2 regions of the Providencia sp. PROV_01 genome follow, and region 1 is predicted to be linked to the other one. Evidence: predicted binding sites of a transcription regulator. Region 1 holds the regulator's gene; the other holds the start of a gene.

Region 1 (7,576 bases):
CACGGCAAGGGCTGGGGATCTCAAAAAATTCAAGTTGTTCGGCCATAAGTTTCCCCTTCAAAAGAAAAAATCACATTAAATCTGTGATATACTCCTAAAAATGAGTATTACCATTATTTGTTCAAAAAACAAACTGTAATCATTGTATTTATTAATTTAAGCACGTTATATTAATAGGTAAATCGATTCAGGCTGATTCTAAGAGGTTTAAAATGCGCTTACTCCATACTATGTTACGTGTTACTGATATGCAGCGTTCTATTGATTTTTACACAAAAGTGTTAGGCATGCGCTTATTAAGAACGAGTGAAAACACAGAGTATAAATACTCTCTCGCGTTTGTTGGTTACAGCGATGAAAGTGAAGGCGCCGTCATAGAGTTGACCTATAACTGGGGTGTTGACCAATACGATATGGGTAATGCATATGGTCATATCGCTCTAGGCGTCGATGATGTTGCAAAAACGTGCGATGATATCCGTAACGCAGGTGGAAACGTCACACGTGAAGCGGGCCCTGTTAAGGGCGGAACCACTGTGATTGCATTTGTGGAAGATCCTGATGGTTATAAAATTGAACTGATCGAAAATAAAAGCGCAAGTAAAGGCTTAGGCCATTAATTCGCGATATGATTTAGAAGTTTAGGTACCTAACTTAGCACCTAAACTTCTATCACCGTTTACCTGCAAATTTTTACTGGTTTTGACATAATGTCATCCAACTAGAAAACTAAAATCGAAAGTCCTAATGTCTGAAAAAAACAATCCAAACGCCCTAGTGAACCGCTTTAGGGGATACTATCCTGTCGTTATTGATGTTGAAACTGGTGGGTTTAATGCAAAAACTGACGGCCTGTTAGAAATTGCTGCCATCACCTTAAAAATGGATAAAGACGGCTGGCTCTCCATGGATGAAACATTGCATTTTCATGTAGAACCTTTTGAAGGGGCGAATCTTGAACCGTCCGCTCTTGCCTTCACCGGAATTGATCCAACAAACCCTCTACGCGGTGCTGTTAGCGAATATGACGCCCTTCATGCGATATTTAAAGTCATTCGCAAAGGAATGAAAAACACAGATTGTAATCGCGCAATTATTGTCGCTCATAATGCTAATTTTGATCACAGCTTTGTCATGAATGCGGCCGAGCGAGCAGGTTTAAAACGTAATCCTTTCCATCCATTTGCGACCTTCGATACTGCAGCACTGAGTGGCCTTGTATTTGGTCAAACAATTCTGGCAAAAGCTTGTGTTTCTGCGGGTATCCCATTCGATGGTAAACAAGCTCATGGCGCACTGTATGATACGAATCGCACGGCTTTGCTATTTTGTGAAATCGTTAATAAGTGGAAAAAATTGGGTGGTTGGCCAATTATTGAAGACAGTCAATAATCTTTTAGTAAATCACCATGACAGAAAAAACCGTATTTGATGTAAAGCAAAAATGCCTTCGTCAAATACGGTTTTTACGTCTTTTATTTGTGGCTTAATTTAGTCTGCGCTAGCTTCATCTGCTGGACGATATTTATCCGCAGTTTCTTTGATTAGAGACTGGAGCTCACCACGCTGGAACATTTCCATGATGATATCACAGCCACCGACCAGCTCACCATCCACCCATAATTGTGGAAAAGTCGGCCAGTTTGCGTATTTTGGCAATTCAGCGCGAATATCTGGGTTTTGTAAGATATCAACATAAGCAAAACGCTCACCACAAGAAGACAGAGCTTGTACTGCTTGAGCAGAAAAACCACAGCTCGGAAGTTTAGGAGAGCCTTTCATATATAATAAAATTGGGTTTTCTTTAATTTGGCGCTCAATTCTTTCAATAGTTGTCATTTTTAACTTCCTTAAAACAAAGATGCAGGTTTGCAGTCAGCCGGTAACTGAGAGTCTACCGCAACTTAACAGAATACATTGACTGATATAATAAGAAACTGAATTGTTTCATACAATATGCCAGTTTTATAGGGGCATTACTATAGCATTCCAAAAAGCAAAAAGGCATCTTTTCTATCTTCTCTTTACCTAAGTCAAACAAGCAGCTATTTCTAGTTAAAAATGCATATTTGATATATTCAGGTCATCCATTCGCAATATCCATATGATTTCTATGTGTAACTCCCCTATTTATTTGTTAACATCTGTGTAACGTTATTACCTTTACCTTTGTAAGGTTTAACGTGTTATCATTAATATATTAAATATCATATCGCCGATAGGCGAAACTCTAATGATAAGCAGTAACCGACTATTTCGCTCATTTTAAGAGCAAACACCCTAAGTTTTTTGATATAAAAGCAATCAAGGAGTACGCAATGTCATTTGAACTACCCGCTTTACCGTATGCAAAAGATGCTTTAGAACCTTATATCTCAGCTGAAACCTTAGAATATCACTATGGTAAGCACCATAACACGTACGTTGTTAACTTAAATAACCTAATCAAAGGCACTGACTTTGAAGGAAAATCTTTAGAAGAAATTATCAAAACTTCTGAAGCCGGAGTTTTTAACAACGCAGCACAAGTTTGGAATCACACTTTCTATTGGAATTGCTTAGCGCCAAATGCAGGTGGTGAACCAACAGGTAAAGTAGCTGATGCAATCAATAAATCATTCGGTTCTTTCGCTGAATTTAAAGCTCAATTTACTGATGCAGCAACCAAAAATTTTGGTGCAGGTTGGACATGGCTGGTGAAAAAAGCAGATGGTAGCCTTGCTATAGTGAATACATCTAACGCTGCAACACCTATTTCTGGTGATGATAAGCCCGTGTTAACTGTTGATATTTGGGAGCACGCTTACTATATCGATTACCGTAACGCTCGCCCTAAATATTTAGAAAACTTCTGGGCACTGGTTAACTGGAAATTTGTGGAAGAAAATTTAGCATAACAATTTCTGCTTGTTGCTAAGTTTAGATACAGCAAGGGCGAGATATACTCGCCCTTTTAAATTCACCCTACTCAAGGCTGAAATAAAATCAGAAAATATGCGCAGCAAGAAAGATAATTAATGCTAATGAGCCCAGCGCAGCAAGCAATCCATATTTAACATCTGTATCCATGAGTTCCTCTCATTCTAATGTAATTGAATTAATAAATAACCATGAAATAATAAAGGTTATTAAGTATACATATCCAAAAAAGTAAAACTAGTGTCTATATCACATGTTATAACATCAATTATTTCTTTCGTTTTTGCGCTAGATCAGACAAAATCGACAACAAATCGCTAAATTATTGCCAGCAAAGGATCAATGCATCAATATGCAGGTAATTTTTTAACAAGAATTCTTATAGAGACCGGTTATTGGTCAGGAGTTTTTTTCCCCCATGGCAACGATTAAAGATGTGGCGAAGCGCGCTGGCGTATCTACCACAACCGTATCCCATGTTATTAATAAAACGCGCTTTGTAGCTGATGACACTAAGGCTGCGGTTTGGGCTGCAATTAAAGAGCTCAATTATTCGCCAAGTGCGGTTGCCCGTAGTTTAAAAGTTAACCACACAAAGTCGATTGGGTTGTTAGCAACTTCCAGTGAAGCGCCTTACTTCGCTGAGGTGATCGAATCTGTTGAAAATAGCTGTTATGAAAAAGGCTATACGCTGATTCTTTGTAATTCTCATAACAATTTGGGAAAACAAAAAGCGTATTTACAGATGCTAGCACAAAAGCGCGTTGATGGCTTACTTGTGATGTGTTCCGAGTACCCTGATACCTTAATTGGTATGCTAGAAGATTACCGCAATATCCCAATGGTAGTCATGGACTGGGGAACTTCTCGTGGCGATTTTACAGATAGCATTATTGATAACTCGTTCCATGGTGGATACCTAGCAGGTCGCTATTTAATTGACCGTGGGCATCGCGATATTGGAGTGATCCCTGGTTCACTTGAAAGAAATACAGGTATTGGACGTTTAACTGGCTTCAAAAAAGCAATGGAAGAGGCCAAAATTACACTAAAAGAAGAATGGATAGTTCAGGGGGATTTCGAACCTGAGTCTGGCTATAAAGCAATGACGCAAATTTTAAGCCATAAACAGCGCCCTACCGCTGTATTTTGTGGTGGTGATATCATGGCAATGGGAGCAATTTGTGCCGCTGATGAAATGGGATTACGTGTTCCACAAGATATTTCAATCATTGGCTATGATAATGTGCGAAATGCGCGCTATTTTACACCGGCATTGACCACAATCCACCAACCCAAAGAGCGTTTAGGGCAAATGGCCTTCACAATGCTGCTCGATCGTATCGTCAATAAGCGCGAAGATGCTCAAACAATCGAAGTCCACCCTCGCCTTGTAGAACGTCGTTCTGTTGCAGATGGTCCATTTATCGATTACCGCCGATAGTACGAATAACTAGGTTGAAAGCCACTCTGCGTTAAGCGTTTCGTTATCGCCAAGGTAATCTAACAACCAGCTGAGCGCTGGTGATGTATTATTTTCCACCCAAGTTAAACAGCAAGGACTGGGTGGAAAAGGCTGCGCTAATGATAGTTCAACTAATTGGCCGTTTTCACAAAGCGGAGCCGCTCGATGCTCAGGTACCATCCCAACACATAACCCATTAACTAAACAAGCTAAGCCATTTTCCCAGTAAGGCACAACAAGCCGACGCTGGTTATCAAGAGCCCAAGTATCACGTTTGGGTAGGTTACGTGAAGTATCTTCAAGGCACAAACTAGGGTACTCTCTCATTTGATCATCGGTCAGTTTTTCACCTATTCTGGCTAATGGGTGCTCTGGGCTTGCAACACACATCCACGACATAAAACCCATATCACGGAAACTATACCTTTCACCAATTGGAGATGCTCGAGTCGCACCAATCGCAACATCTACACGCCCATCAGCAAGTGCATCCCACACCCCATTAAACACCTCTGGATGAATAAAGAGTTCGATATCAGGAAAATGACGATAAAAATCAAGAATTAGCTGTTCTGTCCGCTGTGGTTTGACAATACAATCAACGGCAATACTAAATTGACCACGCCAACCATTCGCAACTTGCTGACACTGGTGACGAGTATCTGTCATTTTTTTGATAACAGAACGGCTCTCCTTAATAAATATCGCCCCAGCTTCCGTTAGCACAACATCACGATGTCGACGCTCAAACAGAGGAACCGCAAGCCATTCTTCAACTTGCTTAACGGTATAGCTGATTGCAGAAGGTACACGGTGCAATTCTTCAGCAGCACCACTAAAGCTTCCAGTTCGAGCAACTGCATCAATCACTTCGAGTGCATGCGCAGACCACATAACTTCTCCTTTCAAAAATTTTGATAACAAGATCCAAATATTACCGTTTCACAACCTAAAAAAATAGCCTATACAATGGCGTCATCATTAACATTTTTTTAAATATCAGATAAGTAATAATTATGTCGAATACTGTGAAAAAAAACGCCCCTGGATTTATGGTGTACCTTGCAGGACTTAGCATGCTGGGGTTTTTAGCCATTGATATGTATTTACCTGCATTTGGTGCTATGCAAGACACCCTGCATACATCCGAAGGCGCGATCAGTGCTTCTCTCAGTATCTTTTTAGCTGGTTTTGCCTTCGCTCAGCTATTATGGGGGCCATTATCAGACAAACTTGGCCGTAAGCCTGTTCTCATTGTGGGCTTAACTATTTTCATTTTAAGTAGCTTAGCTATTTATTGGGTGGAAACCGCAACACAGCTATTAACACTACGTTTTTTACAGGCGGTTGGAGTCTGCTCCGCGGCTGTTTTGTGGCAAGCACTAGTTATCGACCGCTATGATGAAGCAAATACCCAAAAAGTTTTTGCTTCTATTATGCCGCTAGTCGCGCTATCCCCTGCTTTAGCGCCATTATTAGGTGCATGGGTTCTTGAGCACCAAACATGGGAAGCAATTTTCCTGATCCTAATGGCGGTGGGTATATTACTTTTATTACCAACGCTCTTTTTGAAAAATGTTTCAGTTAAAACAATAACTGATGACAACCAACCACAAGCTAAGATTTCTTTCTCAAATTTGCTCAGTTCCCCTGTTTTCAGCGGCAACGTACTAGTTTATGCATCCTGTAGTGCAGGTTTCTTCGCTTGGCTAACAGGTTCTCCCTTTATTTTACGCAATATGGGCTTCAATCCTGCTGATATTGGTTTGAGTTATATTCCACAAACTCTAGCCTTCATTATTGGTGGATATGGCTGCCGTATTTTATTAGCAAAAATCCGAGCAGAAACAATATTTCCATTGTTACTTCTTGGTTACGCGCTAAGCATGTCCATTTTATTTATCATGGCTATCTATACCACACCATCATTAACCATGATCTTGATTCCATTCTGCTTTATGGCAGCAATGAATGGAGCCTCTTACCCAATTGCAGTATCTAAAGCACTAAATACATTTCCTAGTGCGAGTGGTAAAGCAGCTGCGTTACAAAATGCCTTACAATTAGGGCTATGTTTTTTAGCAAGCCTACTTGTTTCTGCCTTGACCTTCGATCCATTGTTGGCAACAACCGGGGTCATGGCAGTCACAATTATTCCAATGGCCATTGGCTATTTTATGCAACGTTGTGCCAGCAAAAACAATCAAACTCTTAAGCAAGTCGATTACCATGCGAATTCATAAAGTGTAGTTTACTGAATCAACCATGCCGATAAGACTCGGCATGGTTTTTATTTTAGTGAATTCAAGAAAATGTTCCTTCAGTGTATAGCACTTGTGAGGATACGGTAATATTTATTAAGTATGTTGCTATATAACCCATTATTCTTAACTTACAACCCCTAATATTCTCTCATCAATTTTCTTTATTCAAAGCGGATTTCACTAAAAAATAAGGCTTTTATTTTGTCATCTACTAAGATATAGATATTTCTTGGTTAATTTTCTTGTTAAAAAACGTTATCATTGCGACATTAAATAATGAGTGCTCAAAAATGATGTTAAAACAGTATTATCCACCAGATGAATTAAAATCCTTTGTTAGTTCTATTTTGATAATCAAAGAGTTTACAGAGGCAATTAAAATTTTCCCTGGAACTGGTGCTGAAATCTGGGTTTCATCAGATGCTTTTTGCATGACAACAGAGAGCGACTCAGTCGCAGACTCATACCAACTTATTATTCCTAGGGTTAATACGTTTACTGCTAGCCCCAATCATTCTAAAGTCATGGTATTACGTATTCGTCATGATGCCTTACGTTTTTTACTACCTCAAAGCACACTAAATTATACGGATAAACCCATCGCATTGAGTGGCATATGGGAAGACCGCTGGTTTGAAGCTTTAGCTAATTCTTCATTTAAAGAGCTGTTAGAGTGTTTTAATAAGACAAAAGCCAAGAAAAAACCTCATTTCATAGATGAAATCTTAGAGTTGCTATATCGTAACCCAACTAAAAAAATCACTGAAATTGCCGAAGAGACCGGCTTACATGTCCGTGTCATTCAAAAAGAGTTTCTAAAAGAATATGGTATTACGCCAAAAAGGTACCAGATCAATTGTCGCTTAGAACATGTTTTAAAAAGTATGGTAGTAGAACAAGACACCTACCGCTGGTTTGAAACAGGCTA
Region 2 (7,576 bases), 1.5 Mb from region 1:
ATTTAGAGTTAGGTGATGAACACTATTTAGATGTTATAGCTTTAATTAATAGTCACTTTAAGAATAAAAAACCGGATTTTGATGTCATTATTTGTGGAAATGACCGTATTGCATTTTTAGCTTACCAAGTACTACTTAGCCGTGGTTTACGTATCCCACAAGATATCGCAGTACTTGGCTACGATAATATGATAGGTGTTGGAGAACTATTTTATCCACCATTAAGTACGGTTGTGTTACCGCACTATCAGTTAGGTCAACAAGCCGCTTTGCACATCATAGAAGAACGGCAGCAAAGTAGTGTTGAATATGTTGCTTGCGACTTGTTAGAACGTAATTCTTTTTAGTTTCTCCGAGAAGGCAAATCGAATAGACAGTTATTCAATCGCTTTCTTGAGTTCCCAATAAATCGCTTTTTCTAGCTTAGCCTGGTGATTTATTGCAAATAATCTTAAATCTCGTTCACTTTGGTGTGGGTAGATACGGCAACTAAAATTGAGTTCACCATCATTAATAAATACTTCCAAGCTAGAGTGGTCGATAAAAGCATTTATTTTAAGTTGATGACCTTGCGGTATCGGAGCACAACGATTATCACTAATGGTATATTCAGGGTAATGACGCATTAAGGTTAATTGCTGACTTTGGTTATCAACATAGAACTGCACGCCGTATCCAATCCAAAAGCCAAATTTTTCAGCTGGGCTTTGCTGTAAATCCCAAATGAGTTCTATTTCACAACTTGTCGCATTTTCATTTAATACTATGGTGCTGTTTTTGGCTAACATTGTTGCGGGAAAATGGCTTGCAGACTGGCGTAATGATTTCAATTCCTCTATAGGTTTAGAGATAATTTTACCTTGCTCATTCAGTGTTAGCTCTCTAGGTAAAGTAAAGCACCCTGACCACCCATGTTTTTGTGTAGGCATATGATTTTCCCACATATCCATCCAAGCGATAGCAATACGACGGCCATCTTTAGCTAAAAAGGTTTGAGGTGCGTAAAAGTCTTGGCCAAAATCAAGCTCAGTAAATGAATGTGAAATTTGATAAGGTAAATTAGGTGACCAATTACCAACCAAATAGCCATTTTGAAATAAATTTCGATATTGATAATTTTTTGCTTTTTTTCCTTGAGGAGAAAAAAGGGCAATAAATTTTTCGCCTAATGGAAAGAAATCAGGACACTCCCACATATAAACATTATTGTCGTCAGTTTTTGCTAGGATTTGATAGTTTTGATCCCAATTTAATAAGTCAGTAGAGTTAAATAAGAGGATTTGCCCTTGATCTTGAGAGTCTCTTGCACCAACCACCATCCACCATTTACCATCTTGTTGCCAAACTTTAGGATCTCTAAAGTGCATATAGCCATCAGGGGAAGGGAGTACAACACCTTTCTTTTCGAAATGAATACCATCTTCACTGATTGCAACACACTGTGATTGGATGATTTGGCTGTCATCACCTGGATTTGCTAACCAGATATGGCCTGTGTAAAACAAATACAATTTGTTATCGTAACTAATTGCGGAGCCTGAGAAACAACCATCTCGGTCATAATCTTCACTTGGTGCTAACGCAATGGGTTGGTGTTGCCAATGGACCATATCAGTGCTTGTTGCATGACCCCAATGCATGGGACCCCAAATCGCACTAAATGGATGATGTTGATAAAAAGCGTGGTATTGTCCTTGGTGATAGATCAAACCATTAGGGTCATTCATCCAGCCTACATAAGGGGCAAGGTGGTATTGTGGGTAGAACTGCAATTTCATGTTTTCTCTTGCTGTTTTGATGGTTTCGTTGGCTAATTCAAGTTGTTTTTTCATTATGGCTTCCTGAACATTTTTCGATCGCGATAACAAAATGGGCACATGAAATTCAATAATAGGTGCGTTTATTTGCTGGCTTCTTTATACTTAATGTTAACGTTAACAGTTTGCGTTTACTAGTTTTATTTTCATGAGTTGGTAATGTGTTATTTATGAATAAGAATAAAGGTTAAAAATATAAAACTCGCAAAGGAGATATAATGAAAGTTTGGGCATTAGGGGATGCAGTTATTGATTTAATTCCTCTTCAAAACATGCAATATGAAGCTTGTGCTGGTGGTGCGCCTGTAAATGTCGCCGCTGGGGTTGCACGCTTAGGGCAAAATAGTGGTTTTATTGGACGAGTCGGTGAAGAAGCTTTCGGGCATTTCATGCAAAAAACCTTATTTGATATAGGGGTTGATACGAGTGCGATGGAATTTGATGAAAAGTATAAAACAAGTACTGTTCTCGTCTCGTTGCATGAAAACGGAGAACGTGAATTTTCTTTTTTAGTTTCTCCTTCGGCTGACCAATTTTTAACGACAAACAACTTACCGCAATTTGGTCATGATATTTTGCATTTTTGCTCATTAGCTCTAGTGCATCACCAATGTAGAGCGTCTCTATCAACAGCTATCGAACAACTAAAACTCGCTGGTGGGTTACTGAGTTTTGATATTAATATTCGTCCACAAATGTGGTCTGATCCCGATGAAATGCACCAAGTTGTTGATAATTTTGCAAAACGAGCGGATATTTTAAAACTTTCTGATGATGAGCTGCTGTGGTTAACGCAAGAAAGTCGTTTTGAAAATGCAATCGCCAAATTGCAAGGCTATCCTGCCCAATTAAAAATTGTTACTCAAGGGGCTAAAGGTTGTCAGGTGTTCACTTCTTTGGTTCAAATGGCCGTAAGTGCTTATTTAGTAGAAAGTATTGATACCACAGGGGCTGGCGATGCATTTATGGCGGGGTTGTTGGCGGCCATTTCACAATATGGGCTAGTCAATGAAAAAGAGGGGCTGATGAAGGTCATTTCGCAAGCTACTGCTTGTGGTGCATTGGCGACAACCAAAAAAGGTGCTATTGCCGCAGCGCCGACACAAGAGGAATTATGTGCATTTATGCAGCAGCAACCACCATTACATCAGCGTGATGTTTTTTGATGAATATATATGCAGCGAGTAAATAAAAGGTAGCGATATAGTTACCTTTTATTTTAAGAATACTTGATATAATTCAACCTATATTATGATGTTGATAAGTTTTATTTTTTGCATTTTGGCGTATGATAAGTAGCTAATATTATTTAATCAGATTTATTGTGGATAAATTATGTTGCTTCGCTCGGGAGTAGCTCTTGCTATTTTTTCCTATATCTTATGGGGAATCACACCATTATTTTATCGTTTACTTCCCGGAGCGGAACCTTTAGAGCTACTTGCAGAACGTCTTATTTGGTCTGTGCCTATACTTTTTTTTGTTCGCTTAATTATTAAAAATAAATCTTTATGGCGCGAGGTATGGTCTGATAAACGGTCGATAATTTTGTGTTTATTTAGTTCGTCGGTTATGGCGATATCTTGGACAACATTTACCTACGCATTAACTCACGGACAGGTGTTAGCCGCGAGTCTTGGATATTTTATTAACCCATTATTCTCTATTCTACTTGGTGTTTTGTTTCTTCGCGAACGGCTTGTTTTTGCAGAAAAAATGGCTGTTATTTTTATTTGTGCGGGGGTTGGTTACCAAATTTGGCAGTATGGTGAATTACCTATTTTAGCGTTAGTTATGGGGAGTGCTTTTGCGGTATATGGATTAATCCGTAAATTTATTCGATTTGATGTGATTACGTCTTTATTTCTAGAAGCGCTTTGGTTGCTGCCCATTGCAATAGCGATCTCTTGGTGGTTAGCTTCTAATGGTTTAAGCGCTGTGGCGCAAGGGGATTGGCAAATTAAAGTTCTTTATATGTTAGCGGCTCCAGTCACGATCATTCCTTTGCTCTTTTTTACTGCGGCAATTAAACGAACGTCATTAACGGTAATAGGTTTAGCACAATATATAGAACCAACAATTCAATTCTTATTAGCCGTATTTTTATTTAATGAGCTATTTGATTGGGTCAAAGGCATTAGTTTCTCACTTATTTGGATTGGTTTAATATTTTGTGTGTTAGCAATCTTACGCAAACAGTATATTAAATTTTCTCATAAAGAACCTTTTATTACTGGGCGTGACAAAACACCATTAGATTAAATAGTTAACCATCATTATCAATAGTTTATAAGATTATTGTCTTATGGCATTTTTTCCTCGATAGCAAAAGCAAACGGTTGCGTATATAATTGGTAGTAACTTTTTTGTCGGTAAGGTTATCAATCATGAATCAATTAGGTACTGCGCTGTGTAAATCTGCAACAAAAGTCATGTTGTTAGGTGCTGGAGAGTTAGGCAAGGAAGTTGCGATTGAATGTCAACGGTTGGGCATCGAAGTCATTGCGGTTGATCGCTATGATAATGCGCCAGCGATGCATATTGCACACCGTAGCTATACAATAAACATGCTTGATGGCGAAGCGCTGAAGCAAATAGTTTCAATTGAAAAACCCGATATTATTGTGCCTGAAATTGAAGCGATTGCGACACAGGTATTAATGGAACTGGAACAACAAGGACAAAAAGTGGTTCCGTCTGCGAAAGCGATTGTTCTTACTATGGATAGAGAAGGGATCCGCCGCTTAGCCGCAGAAGAGTTGAAATTACCAACATCAGAGTATCAATTTGTAGACAGTAAACTCGATTTTATCGCAGCAGCAGAAAAAATCGGCTTTCCTTGTATTGTTAAGCCAGTGATGAGTTCGTCAGGGAAGGGGCAAAGTGTGATCCATTCTCGAGACGAATTAAATCAAGCTTGGGATTACTCACAGGAAGGTGGTCGAGCAGGTCAAGGCCGTGTAATTGTTGAAAAAATGGTTAATTTTGATTTTGAAATTACATTATTAACGGTCAGTGCCGTGGATGGGATTCACTTTTGTGCGCCAGTAGGGCATCGACAAGAAAAAGGGGATTATCGTGAGTCTTGGCAGCCACAGTACATGAGTGAGGTGGCGTTGAAAAAAGCGCAGGATGTTGCTGAGAAAATTGTTACCTCTCTGGGGGGCTACGGAATATTTGGTGTTGAATTATTTGTGTGCGGTGACGATATTATTTTTAATGAAGTTTCGCCTCGTCCCCATGATACAGGCATGGTGACGCTGATTTCACAAAATTTATCTGAGTTTGCTTTACATGTTCGTGCATTTCTTGGCTTCCCAATCGGTGTGATCCGCCAATATGGACCAAGTGCATCCGCGGTTATTTTACCTAGTTTACAAAGCCAAAATGTGATTTTTTCAAATATTGGTGCAGCATTGGGATCGGATACTCAATTACGGTTATTTGGTAAACCTGAAATTGCAGGAACTCGCCGGTTAGGTGTTGCTTTGGCAATTGCAGATTCGATTGAAAGTGCATTAGAGCTGGCGCAAAAAACCGCTAATACAGTGTGTGTTTCTGGTTGATTTTAATGAAGTTAGTGCTGAACATTTTTGTTTCGCTACTGCTTTTTATATTATCCCAAATAATTGAGGTTGCATCTGGCTTGGCTAATGGGGTTTGATTGGCACTAATAACGGGGATTCCACCTAATAATTGAATGCCAATAGCCCCGTTAAAGTGCTCGTCATTAAAGAAATTATTATTAATCGCTAATCCAGCCAGATTGATAGAGTAAGGTAGCTTATTGACTAACTTAACCCCATTAGCATTTTGAGTTACGTAAATATTTTTAAATGCATCTTCTTGGGGCTGAATTCTTACTAATTTGAATCTTAAGGTTATTCTTGTACAAGATTTTATTTACCCTTATTCCTAGTTTCATTGAAAGAGATATCCGCTATCTTTAATAAGCGAGTATTTATTGGAGTAAGATTGGTGCGCTCCATTTCTTACTATAATCCGGCGTAAAAGTAGAATAAGGAAAGTGATGATGGTTCGTTATGTCGCTGGCTTAATGTCATTAGGATTAATGTCTTTTTTATCAACAGCACAAAATCTTGAACAACAATTTAGCTTATGGGTGGCGAATGAAAAAGATAAAATCGAGTGTTTTGAACCGCAATCATCATTTAAGTATTGCTTAGGTGAACGACCAAATAGCGGTTTGGCTGTTTTTGACCAGAAAGGGCAAGAAGTTTACCAGCTTTATTATTTTGACAACTGGCCAGATGAAGCACAGGACGGGGTATACCGAATTCGTAAAGAAAATAAAATTGGTTTTGCAGATGCGATATCAGGGGAAGTCGTGATTGATGCAATTTATGATTGCGCATATCCCTTTGAAGCAGGGAAAGCGAAAGTCGGTATCGGATGTGAAACACAAACTGATGGTGAGCACAGTTGGTGGGTTGGTGGTAATTGGACTACGATTACACGCTAAACGTATATAGATATCATAAGGTTTCAGGTAACTCAGCTTTAGGTTTTTACGTTATTAGTGAAATTTATTCACAATAAACATCATTTTAACCATGCATACTTCATTTTTTAACTTATTGAAAACAAATTGAAATTGTAATGCAGATCACGTTTTTAAGCTCATTTGACCTCCCTAAAAACCATTCAAAGTAAAAAACAAACCGCTTAATTCCATATGGCACCACTTAGCATAACTTTAGTCATTTGCTGAGTGTAATTTCATACCATATACACCATGGCAGAGCTCAATTTTTTGATTCAATACAGTTCAACCACTGCCAATTAAAAACCCATCAACGATAAATGATAAGCAACGAAAACACAGTGATATCGTTTTTTATGATGGCTAATACAAAATCAATGGCATGTTCGTTTTACCTCAGAAGGGTGTTCTATGAACAAAAATGGTATTTTAAAGCACATTCCGTGGATGATCCTTGGGATAATCGGTGCGGTCTGTCTGGGGGTAGTTGCACTCAGGCGTGGTGAGCACATCAGTGCTCTTTGGATTGTCGTCGCTTCTGTGGCGGTGTATCTCATAGCATATCGTTATTACAGCTTATATATCGCTAAAAAAGTGATGAAGCTGGACGAAACACGTGCGACTCCAGCCGTCATTAATAATGACGGGTTAAACTATGTTCCGACAAATAAAAACGTTCTATTTGGTCACCACTTTGCCGCGATTGCAGGGGCGGGGCCATTAGTCGGACCTGTTCTTGCTGCTCAAGTCGGCTATTTACCCGGCACCTTATGGTTGCTTGCAGGGGTTGTGTTAGCCGGTGCAGTGCAAGATTTCATGGTGTTATTTATTTCATCACGTCGTAATGGTGCATCATTAGGGGAAATCGTTAAAGAAGAGCTAGGCCCAATTCCGGGAACGCTGGCACTCTTTGGGTGCTTCCTAATCATGATCATTATCCTTGCTGTATTAGCATTGATTGTGGTGAAAGCCTTGGCAGAAAGCCCATGGGGTGTCTTTACTGTTGTGTCAACGGTACCAATCGCCTTATTTATGGGGATATATATGCGATATATCCGACCAGGGCGTGTTGGTGAGGTTTCAGTCATTGGTATCGTCTTGTTAGTTGCCTCTATCTGGTTTGGTGGCGTGATTGCTCACGACCCATACTGGGGCCCAGCACTGACATTCAAAGACACGACGATTACTTACGCGTTAGTGGGTTATGCATTTGTCTCTGCATTATTACCTGTATGGCTAATTTTAGCGCCTCGTG

Evidence for each region. Region 1 encodes PurR, which represses purine synthesis genes. Its sites were predicted from a motif close to CANGCAAACGTTTGCNTG; they were not measured.
Region 2: a site for PurR is predicted at 4,146-4,163, ahead of purT (formate-dependent phosphoribosylglycinamide formyltransferase). Genes of this name have one in related genera too.

What each region holds. Positions count from the first base shown of each region.
Region 1 is NZ_JBRFKD010000002.1:2,942,821-2,950,396, forward strand. It holds gene ACU696_RS14285 (DUF1289 domain-containing protein) at 1-46, opposite strand, end outside; gene gloA (lactoylglutathione lyase) at 213-620, shown strand; gene rnt (ribonuclease T) at 748-1,392, shown strand; gene ACU696_RS14300 (Grx4 family monothiol glutaredoxin) at 1,492-1,839, opposite strand; gene sodB (superoxide dismutase [Fe]) at 2,319-2,897, shown strand; gene purR (HTH-type transcriptional repressor PurR) at 3,338-4,363, shown strand; gene punR (DNA-binding transcriptional activator PunR) at 4,373-5,278, opposite strand; gene punC (purine nucleoside transporter PunC) at 5,401-6,627, shown strand; gene ACU696_RS14325 (helix-turn-helix transcriptional regulator) at 6,939-7,576, shown strand, end outside.
Region 2 is NZ_JBRFKD010000002.1:1,425,764-1,433,339, forward strand. It holds gene ACU696_RS07085 (LacI family DNA-binding transcriptional regulator) at 1-347, shown strand, start outside; gene ACU696_RS07090 (glycoside hydrolase family 32 protein) at 378-1,832, opposite strand; gene ACU696_RS07095 (aminoimidazole riboside kinase) at 2,036-2,983, shown strand; gene rarD (EamA family transporter RarD) at 3,153-4,079, shown strand; gene purT (formate-dependent phosphoribosylglycinamide formyltransferase) at 4,205-5,383, shown strand; gene ACU696_RS07110 (WG repeat-containing protein) at 5,848-6,300, shown strand; gene ACU696_RS07115 (carbon starvation CstA family protein) at 6,733-7,576, shown strand, end outside.